One region of the Methylobacterium carpenticola genome, then DNA from elsewhere that is predicted to be linked to it. Evidence: riboswitches for the same ligand, from Rfam matches in the RefSeq annotation. Region 1 holds a riboswitch; each other region holds the start of a gene.
What was found. Region 1 has a riboswitch for thiamine pyrophosphate ahead of ACE101_RS09135 (LuxE/PaaK family acyltransferase). Riboswitches for the same ligand answer to the same signal wherever they lie in the genome.

Region 1 (4,638 bases):
GCGAGTAGCAGCCCTGCTGCTCGTAGCGCGCGATGTCGTGGGCGGCGAGCCGGGCGAGCGCGACGGCGCGGCGGCTGTCCAGGGCCTCCCGGGCGACGATGCCGAAGCCGATCCGGTGGCCGTAGGGCAGGAAGCGGGTGGTGACCGGCAGCTTCGCCCGCAGGGCGGCGAGGGTCGGGTTGCCGCCATAGGCGAGGACCGTGTCGGCCTCGCGCAGGAAGGCGGCCTCGCAGCCCTCCGACCCGCCCTTCCACCACACCGCGGCGAGGCACTCGGCGAGGTCGGGATCGCTCTCGGCGATCAGGCCCGCGAACCACCCGGCCGTCAGCGGCTCGGCCGAGGGAAGCTTGCCGACCGTGCCGGCCTTGACGAGGAGCCCGCAGACGAGGCTCCAGAGCGACAGGGCGGGCACGTTGCCGGCCCAGACATGCAGCAGCAGGTCCGGCCCGTGGGCCCGGACGAAGCCGCCCTTGGCCGCCGGCTGGAAGCCGTCGAGCATTCCGGGATTGGCGAAATCCTCGGCGAGGAAGCGCAGGAGCTGCGGCCGCCGGAAGGTCTTGAGGAGGCTGGTGAGGCCGAGGCGGACCGTCTCGCGGTCGTAGCCGGTGACGACGGGCAGGAGCGCCTCGGCCTTGCGGCGCAGCGGGTGCTGCCGGTCGAGCAGGCAGGCGGTCGCCCGGTCGATGGCCGCCACGATGCGGGCGACCTCCATCCGCTTGAGCGAGGCCCGCGCCCGCGTGCGGATCCGGTCGCAGAGTGCCCGCGCCTGCGCGTCGCTCAATTCCGGCAGCGCGACTTCGACGCTCTCGCCCCAGGCCGCGAAGCGGGTGGGGCGCCAGCCGATCTCGTCCCTGGCGAAGCCCGGCAGGTAGCCGGCGAACTCGGCCACGCCTCTAGCCCTGCGCCGCCGCGAGGAACTCGGCCACGGCCAACGAGCAGCCTTTCGAGGCCTCGCCGTCGACCCGGCCGAGCAGGCGGAAGCCCCCCGGCGCGATCTCCCCCGCATCCTCGGTCAGGATCGCCGAGACGGCGTTGAAATGGGCGAGGTCGTGATGGACGAGGACGCCCCGCTCGCCCTCCGGCAGGTCCGCCCCGGTGAGGGGATCGACCACGCGGCTGCGGATCCAGTGCGGACCGGATTTGAGCGAGGGGCAGGTCGCGTTGCCGTCGTCGTAGAACTGCGTGCTGAGTTCCGTCATGCCGTACATGTTGAGGCAGGCGGCGCGGGGCACGCCGAACCCCGCCGACAGCGCGTCGTAGAACTCGTCCGGATCGAGTTCGCGCGACTGCCCCTTGAAGCCGCCGGTATCGAGGATGAAGCTGCCCTCCGGCAGGGCGAAGCGGCGGCCGCGCGCCGCGAGCGCGTCGAGCACGGGCACGAAGGCGTAGCTCGCGCCGAGCAGGGCGTAGGGCTCGGCCTCCGCCTCGGCCCGGGCCAGCGCGGCGAGGAGGGCGTCGCGGTCGAGCCCCGCCGCGCCGACGAGGACCGCGCTCTCCGGCGTGCCGAACTCCCGCCGGGCCAGGGTCAGGTAGCGGGCCAGCGACGAGTTCGGGAGCGCCGCCTCGTCGGGGAACAGGATGCCCATGCGGATCCGCCCGCGCCCGCGCATGACGCGCCGCCGGAAGGTGTCCAGCATCGAGCGGTCCCAGACGGCCAGGGTCGGGTGGTAGCTGCGGCCGCGGCCGGCCTGGGTCGTGCCGCTCGTCATGAAGACGCGCTCGGCCGCCTCCGGCGGGCAGCAGCTCAGCGTCAGGTCCTTGAAGGCCTTGATCGGGACCGGCGGGATGTCGCGCCAGCGCCGCACCGTGAGCGGCGTGCGGCCGCGCCGGAGGGCGAAGCGCCGGTAGGGCTCGTTGTGGCGGAACTGGTAGCCGAAGAGCCGCAGCGCCATCGCCTCGAACTCGGCCTCGCTCGCGCCGGGCTGCCCGAGGAAGGCCATCAGGGCGTCGATGATCTCGGCTTGCGCCATCTCGGCTTGCGCCATGTCAGCCACCTCTCGCGTCCGCCTCGCCGGGGCAGGCGGGCGGCCGATCCCGATGGGCACCATGCGCGGAGGACGGATTCGCGGCTCCGGGAGGCCACCAGTCCCGCATCCCTACGCCGGCATGATCCGGATCAGGTTCATCGGGTCACCACGTTGCCCGGACCGGATCCGGGCGGGTGGTATCTCAGCCTCCTCGCGAGGCTCCCCTGGGAATGCGGGGGTGTGACGGGCGCGCCGGGCGGTGTCAAGCCGGGTCCGGGCGCGGCGGAGGGCGATCGCCCTGCGAACCCGGCCCTGGTTGCGCGCGACGGCGGCATCGAGACCGGCTATGCTGGCCCTGCCACGTCGGCCCAAAATCGGAATCCCATCGGCTTGACCGCGTGCGAAGGTCGGCTCGGGATGGAAAGCGGCCTCCCGCGGCACGACTGAATCGGGCTCCTCCACACTCCTGCGTCCGTCGATCCCCGAATGCCGTTCCACTCGCCGACAATCCGTGCGGTCGCCGCTCTGTCGGTGACGCAGATCATCGGCTGGGGCGCCACGTTCTGGCTGCCCGCGGTCATCGGACCTGCCGTCGCCGGCGAGCTGAACTTGGCCCTGCCCATGGTCATGGCAGGACCGACGGTGATGCTCGTCGTCATGGCCATGGTGTCCTGGCCGATGAGCATCATCTTCGAGCGCCACGGGACGCGCCCGGTCATGGTGGTGGGATCGGTCCTGGGCGGAGCCGGCCTTCTGGCGATGAGCGTGGCCGATGGCATGGCGTCCTATCTCCTGTCGTGGACCATCCTCGGCCTCGCCGGTGCCGGCATGCTGACGACACCCGCGCAGATCGCGGTGACCGAGATCGCCGGCGGCAAGGCGCGCCAGGCGCTCGGCGTGTTGGTTCTCGCCGGCGGGCTGACGTCGACCATCGTCTGGCCGCTGACGGGCCTCCTGCAAGCCCGCTGGGGCTGGCGCACAACGACACTGATCTATGCCGTCCTGATGCTGCTCGTCTGCATGCCGCTTCACTGGGCGACGCTCGCCCGCCGGGCGGCTGAAAAAGCCACCGCGACGACGACAGCCGAGCCTGTTCTCATCGACCGGCCACGCTTCGCGCTGCTTGCCATGAGCTTCGCCGCGAACGGGTTCTTCACCTGGGGCTTCGCCCTGACCATCATCATCCTGTTCGAGACGGCGGGCCTCGACCACGCCAGTGCCCTGACGGCCGCGGCCTTCATTGGCATCGCTCAATGGGCAGGACGCATGGTCGACCTGGTCGGGAGCCGGCGCTGGTCGGGCTTCGTCCCAGGGCTGGCGGCCTCGGCCCTGTTTCCGCTGAGCTTCATCGTTCTTCTGCTGACCGACACCTTCGTCGGCGCGATGCTGTTCGCGACGCTGTACGGTGTCGCCAACGGCGTCACCGCCGTCACGCGCGCCACGCTGCCGCTGGAGGTTTTTCCCGCCGGAGCTTATGCCCGCGCCTCGGCACGGCTTGCGGTGCCGCTCAATCTCTCGTTCGCCGTCGCACCGCCGGTCTTCGCCGCCCTCATGACCTCCGCCGGTCCGCACTCGGTTCTATGGCTGGCCTTCGCGATCTCGATCTTTGCATTCTGCGCCCTTCTCAGCCTTCTGTTGCTGCATCGCAGAATGATCCCAAGTCATACGGTTTCCGGATGATCGCTTCGCGATGCGGAAACCGGCCTCGCTCGGCGCCGCGCGGGCTCGTGATACGGTTTCCGGATGATCGCTCGGCGATGGCTGCGCAGTCGCGTCGCGATGCGGAAACCGTACGAGAACCCGCCGCCCTGCGGCGGCGGGTGCCGGGGCGGTCAGCCGATCGACATCAGGCTCGCATTCCCGCCGGCGGCCGCCGTGTTGGTCGAGATCGAGCACTCCTCCAGGAGCCTGTTGAGGTCGTAGTCGTCGCCGCTCTCGCGGGCAGCCGCGGTGGTGGCCTGGACGGGCACGATGGGGCCCTCCCGCGCCGCGACCGCCCGGGTGATCCGGAGCAGGCCGTCGCGCTCACCCTCGAACAGCACCGCCCGCAGGTCCGGCGCCGCCCGCCAGTCGGGCACGATCTCGACGCGCGGACGCACCTCCTTGGGCAGGCCGTCGAGCACCGCGCGCACCGGGCTGCCCGCGTCGAGGACGGCGACGTTCCCGGTCGCCAGGATCGCCCCCACCTGAACCAGCAGGCCCTCCGCCGTCTCGGCCAGGGCGGCCACGCGCCCCCGGGGCCGGAGGGCGTAGACGTTCCGCTCCCCCACCGGCCCGGGCAACGCGATGCGGGCGCCCAGCGACGAACGCGAGACCTGCCCGACGATCCGCTCCGCCGGCTCGCCGAAGCCCCGCGCGCGCAGCCAGTCGGCATAGGTCCGCGCCACCGCCAGGGCGGTGGGCGCCGCATCGAGGCCGGGCAGGGCCGTCTGCGGCGGGATGCGCATCAGGCGGCCGAGATAGAGCGGGCCGCCGGCCTTCGGACCCGTGCCCGAGAGCCCCGAGCCGCCGAAGGGCTGGACCCCGACCACCGCCCCGATGATGTTGCGGTTGACGTAGACGTTGCCGGCCTCGACCCGGTTGACGACGCGGGAGATGGTCTCGTCGATCCGGGTGTGGAGCCCGAAGGTCAGCCCGTAGCCGGTCGCGTTGATGTCGTCGATCAGCCGGT
Region 2 (4,638 bases), 4.3 Mb from region 1:
TCGATCGCCGATCAGGCCCGCACGATCCGCATCCCGGTGCACATGATCGAGACGATCAACAAGATCGTCCGGACCTCGCGCCAGATGCTGCACGAGATCGGCCGCGAGCCGACCCCGGAGGAGCTGGCCGAGAAGCTGGCGATGCCGCTGGAGAAGGTGCGCAAGGTCCTCAAGATCGCCAAGGAGCCGATCTCCCTCGAGACGCCGATCGGCGACGAGGAGGATTCGCATCTCGGCGACTTCATCGAGGACAAGAACGTCGTCCTGCCGATCGATGCGGCGATCCAGTCGAACCTGCGCGAGACGACGACCCGGGTGCTGGCCTCGCTCACGCCACGCGAGGAGCGCGTGCTGCGCATGCGCTTCGGCATCGGCATGAACACCGACCACACCCTCGAGGAGGTCGGCCAGCAATTCTCGGTGACCCGCGAGCGCATCCGCCAGATCGAAGCGAAGGCTTTGCGCAAGCTCAAGCATCCGAGCCGGTCGCGGAAGCTGCGGAGCTTCCTCGACAACTGAACCGACCGAGATCCCGCCTCGTGGATCGCCGAACGGCCCGGTGCGCCCGCATCCGGGCCGTTCGCCTGCCCGCCGTCAGCGGCCTGGGCGCAGCCGCCAGCGGCGGCGGGTCCGGAGCGCGCAACCCGTGCCGAGGATCGACACCGCGGCGAAGGCCGCCAGCAGGGTGCTGCGGGAGACACATTCCCCGCGCCCGGGCCATCACTCCCAGGTTTTGCCCCCATGGCGTGATGCGTGCGCCACAAGCCGGCGAACAGCCGGAGAGATGCGTTGCCTGACGTGAGACGCTGACGGCCCGCGGGCCCGCCGCCCCGACAGCCGGGAGCGGACGGCGCAACGGGGCGATGGCGAAGCCTTGCCTTGGCCGTGAAGGCTGCCCATCTCCGCCGCATGTCCCACGCTCCGCCTCCTCACCGCTCTCATCCGCTGCCGACGGCGGAGGCGGACGGGTCCGAGGCGGGGGCCATCCCGATCGGGCTGTTCCGGGCCTGCGTGGCCCTGCGCGACTGGCTGCTCAGCGAGGGCGCGCGGCTGCCCGAATCGGGTGATCTCCTGGCGGGCCTCGCCCTGCGCCTCAACGATCTCGGCGTGCCGGTCGACCGGGCGACCACCGCCATCGATGCGCTCCACTCGGAATATACGGGCGTCGGCCGGTTCTGGACCCGCGAGGGCGGCGTGTCGCTGCGCCTGTTTCCGCACGGCGAAGCCTCGGACCGGGCGCTGGCGACGAGCCCCTTCGCGCATATCTACGCCACCCGCGAGTGGCTGCTCCTCGATCTCGCCGAGACGCCCGACGACCGCTTCACCATCATCCCCGAACTGAAGGCGGGCGGCTACCGCCACTACGTGGCGATCCCACTGTTCTTCACCAACGGCACCAACAACGGCGTCACCTTCGCGACCCGCTCCCCGCGCGGCTTCTCCAATGAGAACCTCGCCATCCTGCGCTTCATCGTGCCGACCCTGTCCGCCGTGATGGAGATGCGCGGCCTCAACACGCGGCTCGACCAAGTGCTGCGGATCTATGTCGGGGACGGACCGCACCAAGCGATCCTGTCGGGTTCGATCCGCCGGGGACAGGTGGAGCGGATCCGCTCCGCCATCCTGTTCGCCGACATGCGCGGCTACACGGAACTCACGGCCTCGCTGGCGCCGGAAGCCTCGGTCGATCTCCTCAACACCTATTTCGACTGCCTCGTGCCGCCGATCGAGAGCGAGGGGGGCGAGGTGCTGAAATACATGGGCGACGGCCTGCTCGCGATCTTCCGCGAGACCGGCGACGGGCTCGGCGGCGCGGCCCAGAGCGCGCTCACCGCCGCTCAGACCGCCCTGCGGCGCCTCTCCGAAGCGAATGCCGCCGGGCGCTTCCCGGCCCGGATCGCGGCGGGCATCGCGCTCCATCACGGCGAAGCGGCCTACGGCAATGTCGGCTCGGGGGCGCGGCTCGATTTCACCGTGATCGGGCGCGACGTGAACCTCGCGAGCCGGCTCGCCAAGCTCAACAAGGTGCTGGGTGAGCCGCTCCTGATGTCGAAGCCCTTCGTGGACTTCCTGTGGGGCGATCCGGAGCCCCTGGGCAGCCACCCGCTCGACGGCTTCAGTGAGGCGATGTGCCTCTACCGGCCGGCACGGAACGGTTGACGGCGGCCCGCGCCTCGCCCACATTCCGCCTGTTCCAGGGAGATCCCCGACAAGGGGCTGAGAAACCGATGGATCGGCGTCGCGCCGATCAGCGCGGAAATCCTTCGAACCTGATCCGGCTCATACCGGCGTAGGGATTGGACGGGGTCCGCGGACCCGAGCGCTTCACCGGTTTCGACGGCGCAGATCCAATCTCGACGGGCCACCGTGGAGACGAGGGTTTGCTGATGTCTGCTCCATCCCCGATCGGCCGGCGGCGTGCCGCCGGGCCCGACCCGGCCGCCGACCGTCTGCCCGAGCGGGCGGATGTGGTGGTGATCGGCGGTGGCCTGATCGGGCTGTCGATCGGCTGGCGGCTCGCGGAGAGCGGGCTCGCCGTGGCGGTGCTGGAGAAGGGCCGGGCCGGCGACGGCGCCAGCCTCGCAGCCACCGGCATGCTGGCGGCCGCCGCCGAGCACGAGCCGGGTGGTGACGCGCTCCTGCCCCTGGCCCTCGAGAGCCAGCGTCTCTGGCACCGGTTCCGCGACGATCTCGAAGCCGCCTCGGGCCTGCCCATCGACTACCGGCGCGAAGGCACCCTCGTGATCGCGCTCGGCCGCGACGAGGTCGAGCGCCTGCGTTTCCGCCACGAATTGCAGCGCCGGGCGGGGCTCGACGTCGCGTGGCTGCCCGGCCCGGCGGTGCGCGAGCGCGAGCCGTCCCTCCGCCCCACCGTCACGGCGGGGCTGTTCTGCCCCGAGGATCATCAGGTCGACCCCGCCCGGGTCATGGCGGCCCTGCGGCTCGCTCTGCGCGCGGCCGGCGGCCGGCTCGTGGAGGATTGCCCCGTCGAGGCCCTGGATCGGGCCGGCGGGCGCGTCGTCGGCGTGCGCACAGCGGCCGGGTTGGCCCGGGCCGACACGGTCGTCCTCGCCTCCGGCGCCTGGGCCGGGGAGGGGAACCTCGTGCCCGACCTCGCCCTGCCGGTGCGGCCGCTGAAAGGCCAGTCCGTGGCGCTGAAGGCGACCCCGCGCAGCGGCGCGCTGAACCACGTGGTCTGGACCGAGCAGATCCACATGGCGCCGAAGAGCGACGGGCAGCTCGTGGTCGGCGCCACCGTCGAGGAGATCGGCTTCGACGCCACCCTCACGGCGGGCGGCCTGTTCGCCATTCTGGAGGGCGCACGCCGCGCCTTCCCGGGCGTGGAGGAGATGAGCGTCGAGGGCGTCTGGAGCGGCTTCCGGCCGACCTCGGACGACGATGCGCCGATCCTCGGCGAGGCCTTGCCCGGCCTCGTCCTGGCGGTGGGGCACCACCGCAACGGCTACCTGCTGGCGCCGGTCACGGCCGCCGCGATCCGCGATCTCGTCCGCGGCGGCGCGCTTCCCGCCACCGCCACTCCCTTCGGCCTCGGCCGCTTCGCGCGTCCCGGGCTCCCCCTGCAGAGGATCCCATGAAGCTCACCGTGAACGGCGAGGCGCGGGAGAGCGCCGCCGCCACCCTCGACGCCCTCTGGCGCGAGGAAACCGCGGATCTCGACTTGGCCGGCCCGCAGGGCTTCGCCATCGCGCTCAACGGCGCGGTGGTGCGCCGCCCGGACTGGCCGGCGACGGCGCTCGCCGAGGGCGACCGCGTCGAGATCGTCCGCGCCATGCAGGGCGGCTGAGGCACCGCCCCTCGCCTGAAGCGTTACAGGAGTTTGCCCATGACCACCGTCACGCCCCTCGATCGCGGAGCCGACGACCCGCTGGTGATCGCCGGGACGCCCCTGCGCTCGCGCCTCCTCATCGGCACCGCGGGCTATCCGACCCAGGCGATCATGGCCGAGGCCGTGCGCGCGAGCGGCGCCGAGGTGGCCACGGTGTCGATCCGGCGCGTGTCCCTGCGCGGCCACGGTTCCGACACCGTGTCGCTGCTCTCCGGATTCCGCTTCCTGCCGAACACCGCCGGCTGCGAGACCGCCCGCGACGCGGTGATGACCGCCGAACTCGCCCGCGAGGCGCTCGGCACCAACTGGATCAAGGTCGAGGTCATCGGCGACCGCGAGACGCTCTATCCGGATGCCGCCGAGACCATCGAGGCCACGCGCCAGCTCGTCGATGCGGGCTTCGTGGTGCTGCCCTACTGCAACGACGACCCCGTGGTGTGCAGCCGCCTCGCCGATCTCGGCGCCGCCGCGGTGATGCCGATGGGCTCGCTGATCGGCTCCGGCATGGGCGTGGCGAACCCCGCCAATCTGGAGCTGATCTGCCGCCGCTCGCCCGTCCCGGTGATCGTCGATGCCGGCATCGGCACCGCCTCGGACGCGGTCATCGCCATGGAACTCGGCGCGGCAGCGGTGCTGCTCAACACGGCGGTGGCCAAGGCTGACGATCCGGTGCGGATGGCCCGGGCCATGCGGCACGCCGTCGAGGCCGGACATCTCGCCCACGGCGCCGGCCGCATCCCGCGGCGCGCCCGGGCCGAACCGTCGAGCCCGCAGCTCGGTCTCGTCGGCTC
Region 3 (4,638 bases), 560 kb from region 1:
CAAGGCGAAATATACCGGGCGGATGGACTTCGCCAAGGCGAGCGGCCTCGTGAAGGGCCTGCTGGCGGGCGGCTGAGACGGCCTCGGGCGGGCCCGGATCACCGGATCGGGCTCGCCGACCCGGTATGGGTGACGCGCTGAGACAACCATGGGAGAGGAGCCCCGTGCTCCTCTTCCCACGCCCGTTCAGGCGGAGGCCGGCTCATGCACGCCGGCCGGTGCCGGCCGCGCCCGCTCCGGCACGATGTGGAACGCCTTCGGGCGCACGAACAGGAACCGCGCCGGCGTGTCGCGCACCAGCCGTTCGATCACCAGCGGAACCGCCACGGCAACCACCGTCACCCCGAGCGAGGCCACGCCCACATCCGGGATCGCGCCGGTCTTCAGGAGCGCGATCCGGGTCGCGGCCATCGGCAGGAAGAAGGCGAGGTAGATCACGATCGAGCGCTCGCCGCAGTGGCGCAGGGCCGCCGTGACCGGGCCGCCCGCGCGGGTGAGGAGCGCCGCGCTCGCCACGATGGCGAGGGCCCCCGCCGCGCCGAGGAGCAGGCTCACCCCCGGCAGGCTCGCCAGGGTCGGGAAGCCGGGCAGGGGCGAGGGCGTGAAGGCCAGGACCCCGTCGACCAGCGCCCAGGCGGAAAGCCCGGCGAGGGCCGGCGCGGCGCGGCGCCGGGCGCCATCCGCCAGCGCGAAGATCCGCTCGGCGAACAGCGCCCCGCCCAGGAAGTAGACGTAGCGCTCGCAGAACTCGTCGATCACGAGCCAGCCGGTCTCGATCGGCAGGATCTCCAGGACCGCGGCGGCCCCGAGGAGGAGCGGCCAGGGCACCCGGCGCAGGAGCTTGGTGACGACCGAGAAAACCGCCAGCAGATAGATGAACCACAGCGTCGAATAGGGCTCGACCAGGGCGTGGGCGAGGTGGAGCGCGAAGGCGCCGGGGCCGGCACCGTCCGTGATCGGCCCGTACTTCACCGCCGACTGGATCAGCGTCCAGAGCAGGTAGAAATAGGCGAAATGCACGACCCGGCGGTCCGCGAAGAGGCGCCACTCCCGGTCGAGCACCCGCCCGACGAACAGCCCCGAGAGCAGGAAGAAATCCGGGATCCGGAACGGCTTGGCGAAGGCCACGACCGCGTGCAGGAAGCCCTCGCCCCCCATGGCCTCGCCGACGCCGAGCGTGGAATGCATCATCACCACGAGGATGATGCAGATGCCCTTGGCGACATCCACCCAGGCGAGGCGGCCGGACGGGCGGGCGGATGGATCGGACATGCGGGGTCTCGGCAAGCTCGGACGCGGGTCGGCCCATCGTCGCCCCGCAGCCGTAAAGGCCTCCTGTCGGATCTCGTGAGAATTGCGGGAAGGTTGACGGGATCTTCCGCTCAGCGTGGTTGACGTTTGGCGTCGCGGCGCGAGCGGGTCAGGCGGGTTGCGGCGTGGAAGTCGTCGGGCTTGGTGCGCACCCAGGCCAGGAACCGCGCGATCTCCGGATCGTCGCGCAGGCTCGCGACGTCGGCGAGGCGGCGGGCGATCTCGGCCTCGCTGTAGCGGGCATGGATCGCGGAATGGCAGATCTGATGCAGCTGCACCGTCCCGCCATGGGTGCCGCCCTTCAGCTTCGGGGTGAGGTGGTGGCGGCTCTGGCGGGAATGCGGCGGGATCCGCCGCTCGCAGAGCGGGCAGATCACCGCGGCCGGAACGGCGGGGCCGTGTGTCGCCGGATCGTCGTCCCGCCACCGCCGTTCCCGCCGTCCCACCCGCCCGCTCCGCTCGAAAACCCTGCCCGATGTGGGGGGCGCAGGGATGTCCCGCGAGGCCCCGCGCTGCGGCGGATGGCGCGCGATTGACAAACTCGCGACGGCCAAGGAGAGTTCGGATGTTCCGAGGGGAGCCCCGCAAGGGGCTGAGAGTGGGCTCGACGCGCCCTGACCCTTGAACCTGATCCGGTTCATACCGGCGGAGGGACAGGAACCACGATGCGAGACGCCCCCCGCGACACCACGGTCACTGACCGGATCTCCTCGAACCCGGGAGAGATCCATGAACGCCCCCGTCATTCCGCCCAAAGGCCTGCCGCAGAGCGTGACCACCGGGCCCATCGCCGGCTCCGCCAAGGTCTATGCCAGTCCCGAGGGGCGGCCTGACATCCGGGTGCCCCTGCGCGAGATCGCCCTCAGCGATCCGTCCGAGGCGCCGGTGCGGGTCTACGATCCCTCCGGCCCCTACACCGAGAGCGACGCCCGGATCGATCTCGCCGCCGGCCTGCCCGAAACGCGTGCGGCCTGGATCGCGGCCCGCGGCTACGGCACGGTGACGCCCCGCGCCGTGAAGCCCGAGGATAACGGCTTCGTCGGCGAGGACCGCCTCGTCGCGCCGTGCCCGGCCGCGCGCACCATCCGCAGGGCGGCGCCGGGCCAGATCGTGACCCAGTACGAGTTCGCCCGGGCCGGGATCGTCACCGAGGAGATGATCTACGTCGCCCACCGCGAGAATCTCGGCCGCCGGGCGATGCTGGAGCAGGCCGAGGCCAAGCTCGCGGACGGCGAGAGCTTCGGCGCGGCGGTCCCGCCCTTCATCACGCCGGAATTCGTGCGCGACGAGGTCGCCCGCGGCCGCGCCATCATCCCGGCCAACATCAACCACACCGAACTCGAGCCGATGGCCATCGGCCGCAACTTCCTGGTCAAGATCAACGCCAATATCGGCAACTCGGCCGTGACCTCGTCCGCCGCCGAGGAGGTCGAGAAGATGGTCTGGGCGATCCGCTGGGGCGCCGACACCGTCATGGACCTCTCGACGGGCCGCAACATCCACAACATCCGCGGCTGGATCCTGCGCAACGCGCCCGTGCCGATCGGCACCGTGCCGATCTATCAGGCGCTGGAGAAGGTCGGCGGCGACCCGCTCAAGCTCGACTGGGAGGTGTTCAAGGACACGCTGATCGAGCAGGCCGAACAGGGCGTCGACTACTTCACCATCCATGCGGGCGTGCGCCTCGCCCACGTGCCGCTCACCGCGCGGCGCGTCACCGGCATCGTCTCGCGCGGCGGCTCGATCATGGCGCGCTGGTGCCTCGCCGGGCACCGCGAATCGTTCCTCTACGAGCGGTTCGAGGAGATCTGCGACATCTGCCGGGCCTACGACGTGTCGTTCTCCCTCGGCGACGGCCTGCGCCCGGGCTCGATCGCGGATGCCAACGACGCGGCGCAGTTCGCGGAACTGGAGACGCTGGGCGAGCTGACCAAGGTGGCCTGGGCGAAGGGCTGCCAGGTGATGATCGAGGGCCCCGGCCACGTGCCGATGCACAAGATCAAGGTCAACATGGAGAAGCAGCTGCGCGAATGCGGCGAGGCGCCGTTCTACACGCTCGGCCCGCTGACCACCGACATCGCCCCCGGCTACGACCACATCACCTCGGGCATCGGCGCGGCGATGATCGGCTGGTTCGGCACCGCGATGCTCTGCTACGTGACGCCCAAGGAGCATCTCGGCCTGCCGAACCGCGACGACGTGAAGACCGGGGTGATCACCTACAAGATCGCCGCCCACGCCGCCGACCTCGCCAAGGGCCACCCGGCCGCGCAGCTGCGCGACGACGCCCTCTCCCGCGCCCGGTTCGACTTCCGCTGGGAGGACCAGTTCAACCTCTCGCTCGATCCCGACACCGCGCGCGCCTACCACGACGAGACCCTGCCGAAGGACGCCCACAAGGTCGCGCATTTCTGCTCGATGTGCGGGCCGAAATTCTGCTCGATGAAGATCACGCAGGACCTGCGGGCGGACGTGCTGGCCATGGAGGCGGCCGGCACGGTGGTGGGGGCCGCGCCCGGGCTGAGCGAGGCGGACCGGGCCGCCGGCATGGCGGCGAAATCGGCCGAGTTCCTGGCCGAGGGCGGCAAGCTCTACGTCGACGCCGCGCCGTGATGACGGAGGGCGGCGCCGCGCGCGGCGCCGCCCTCGGAGCGGGCTCCGGCGATCGGCGACGCTTCCGCCGCAAATCAACTGCGCCGCGTTAACTTGCCTTTAACACAACTAATCAGTTGTGCCGGCCCGTTAAGGACCGGGTAGGGACGAAGGGTTTCTGATCCCGACACATGAACTCAAGGGGATTCTCGATGCTCGAGATCCGGTCCTGGCCGGCGCCGTCCGCGCCGGCCCCGATCGAGGCGGAACCACCGCCGACGGAACGCCCGGCCAGCCGCGGCGCCGAGAAGGCGCCGCTCGACGAAGCCGTCACGCTCGACCTCAGCCCCGAGGCGAAGCGCATCATCGCGGACGGCGCACCGGCCGAAGCCGCGCAATCGCAGGTGCGCTACCGGCGCGACGTCGACGCGCAGCAGATGGTGTTCCAGGTGATCGATCCGTCCTCGGGATCGGTGCTCGACCAGCTTCCGTCCGAAGCGGCCCTGCGCGCCAAGACCTATGCCCGCGAGACCCAGGCCGCGCAGACCACGCCCGTCGGCACGACCGTCGCCCGCGAGGCCTGAGCGCCCCGGCCGCCCTCAGGCCAGCGCCATCAGGAAGCGCTCGATCAGTTCGAGGGCCCGCTCGGTCATGGCGAGCGGGTAGCGGATGAAGACGTGGCATCCACCCGTATAGACTGCCGTGTAGCCGCCGTTGTTCGCGGCCGCCCAGCGC

Region 2: it holds a riboswitch for thiamine pyrophosphate, as region 1 does, so the genes downstream of both, thiO (glycine oxidase ThiO) here and ACE101_RS09135 (LuxE/PaaK family acyltransferase) in region 1, are expected to answer to the same signal.
Region 3: it holds a riboswitch for thiamine pyrophosphate, as region 1 does, so the genes downstream of both, thiC (phosphomethylpyrimidine synthase ThiC) here and ACE101_RS09135 (LuxE/PaaK family acyltransferase) in region 1, are expected to answer to the same signal.

What each region holds. Positions count from the first base shown of each region.
Region 1 is NZ_JBHZEO010000001.1:1,899,149-1,903,786, forward strand. Features, by position in the region: gene ACE101_RS09130 (acyl-CoA reductase) at 1-889, opposite strand, end outside; gene ACE101_RS09135 (LuxE/PaaK family acyltransferase) at 894-1,985, opposite strand; TPP riboswitch at 2,077-2,203, opposite strand; gene ACE101_RS09140 (MFS transporter) at 2,454-3,647, shown strand; gene putA (trifunctional transcriptional regulator/proline dehydrogenase/L-glutamate gamma-semialdehyde dehydrogenase) at 3,800-4,638, opposite strand, start outside.
Region 2 is NZ_JBHZEO010000001.1:6,191,908-6,196,545, reverse strand. Features, by position in the region: gene rpoD (RNA polymerase sigma factor RpoD) at 1-519, shown strand, start outside; gene ACE101_RS28720 (adenylate/guanylate cyclase domain-containing protein) at 910-2,160, shown strand; TPP riboswitch at 2,188-2,315, shown strand; gene thiO (glycine oxidase ThiO) at 2,388-3,596, shown strand; gene thiS (sulfur carrier protein ThiS) at 3,593-3,805, shown strand; gene ACE101_RS28705 (thiazole synthase) at 3,845-4,638, shown strand, end outside.
Region 3 is NZ_JBHZEO010000001.1:1,342,750-1,347,387, reverse strand. Features, by position in the region: gene ACE101_RS06495 (GatB/YqeY domain-containing protein) at 1-76, shown strand, start outside; gene ACE101_RS06490 (acyltransferase family protein) at 187-1,272, opposite strand; gene ACE101_RS06485 (HNH endonuclease family protein) at 1,383-1,757, opposite strand; TPP riboswitch at 1,875-1,983, shown strand; gene thiC (phosphomethylpyrimidine synthase ThiC) at 2,041-3,924, shown strand; gene ACE101_RS06475 (flagellar protein FlaG) at 4,116-4,487, shown strand; gene ACE101_RS06470 (alpha/beta hydrolase) at 4,503-4,638, opposite strand, start outside.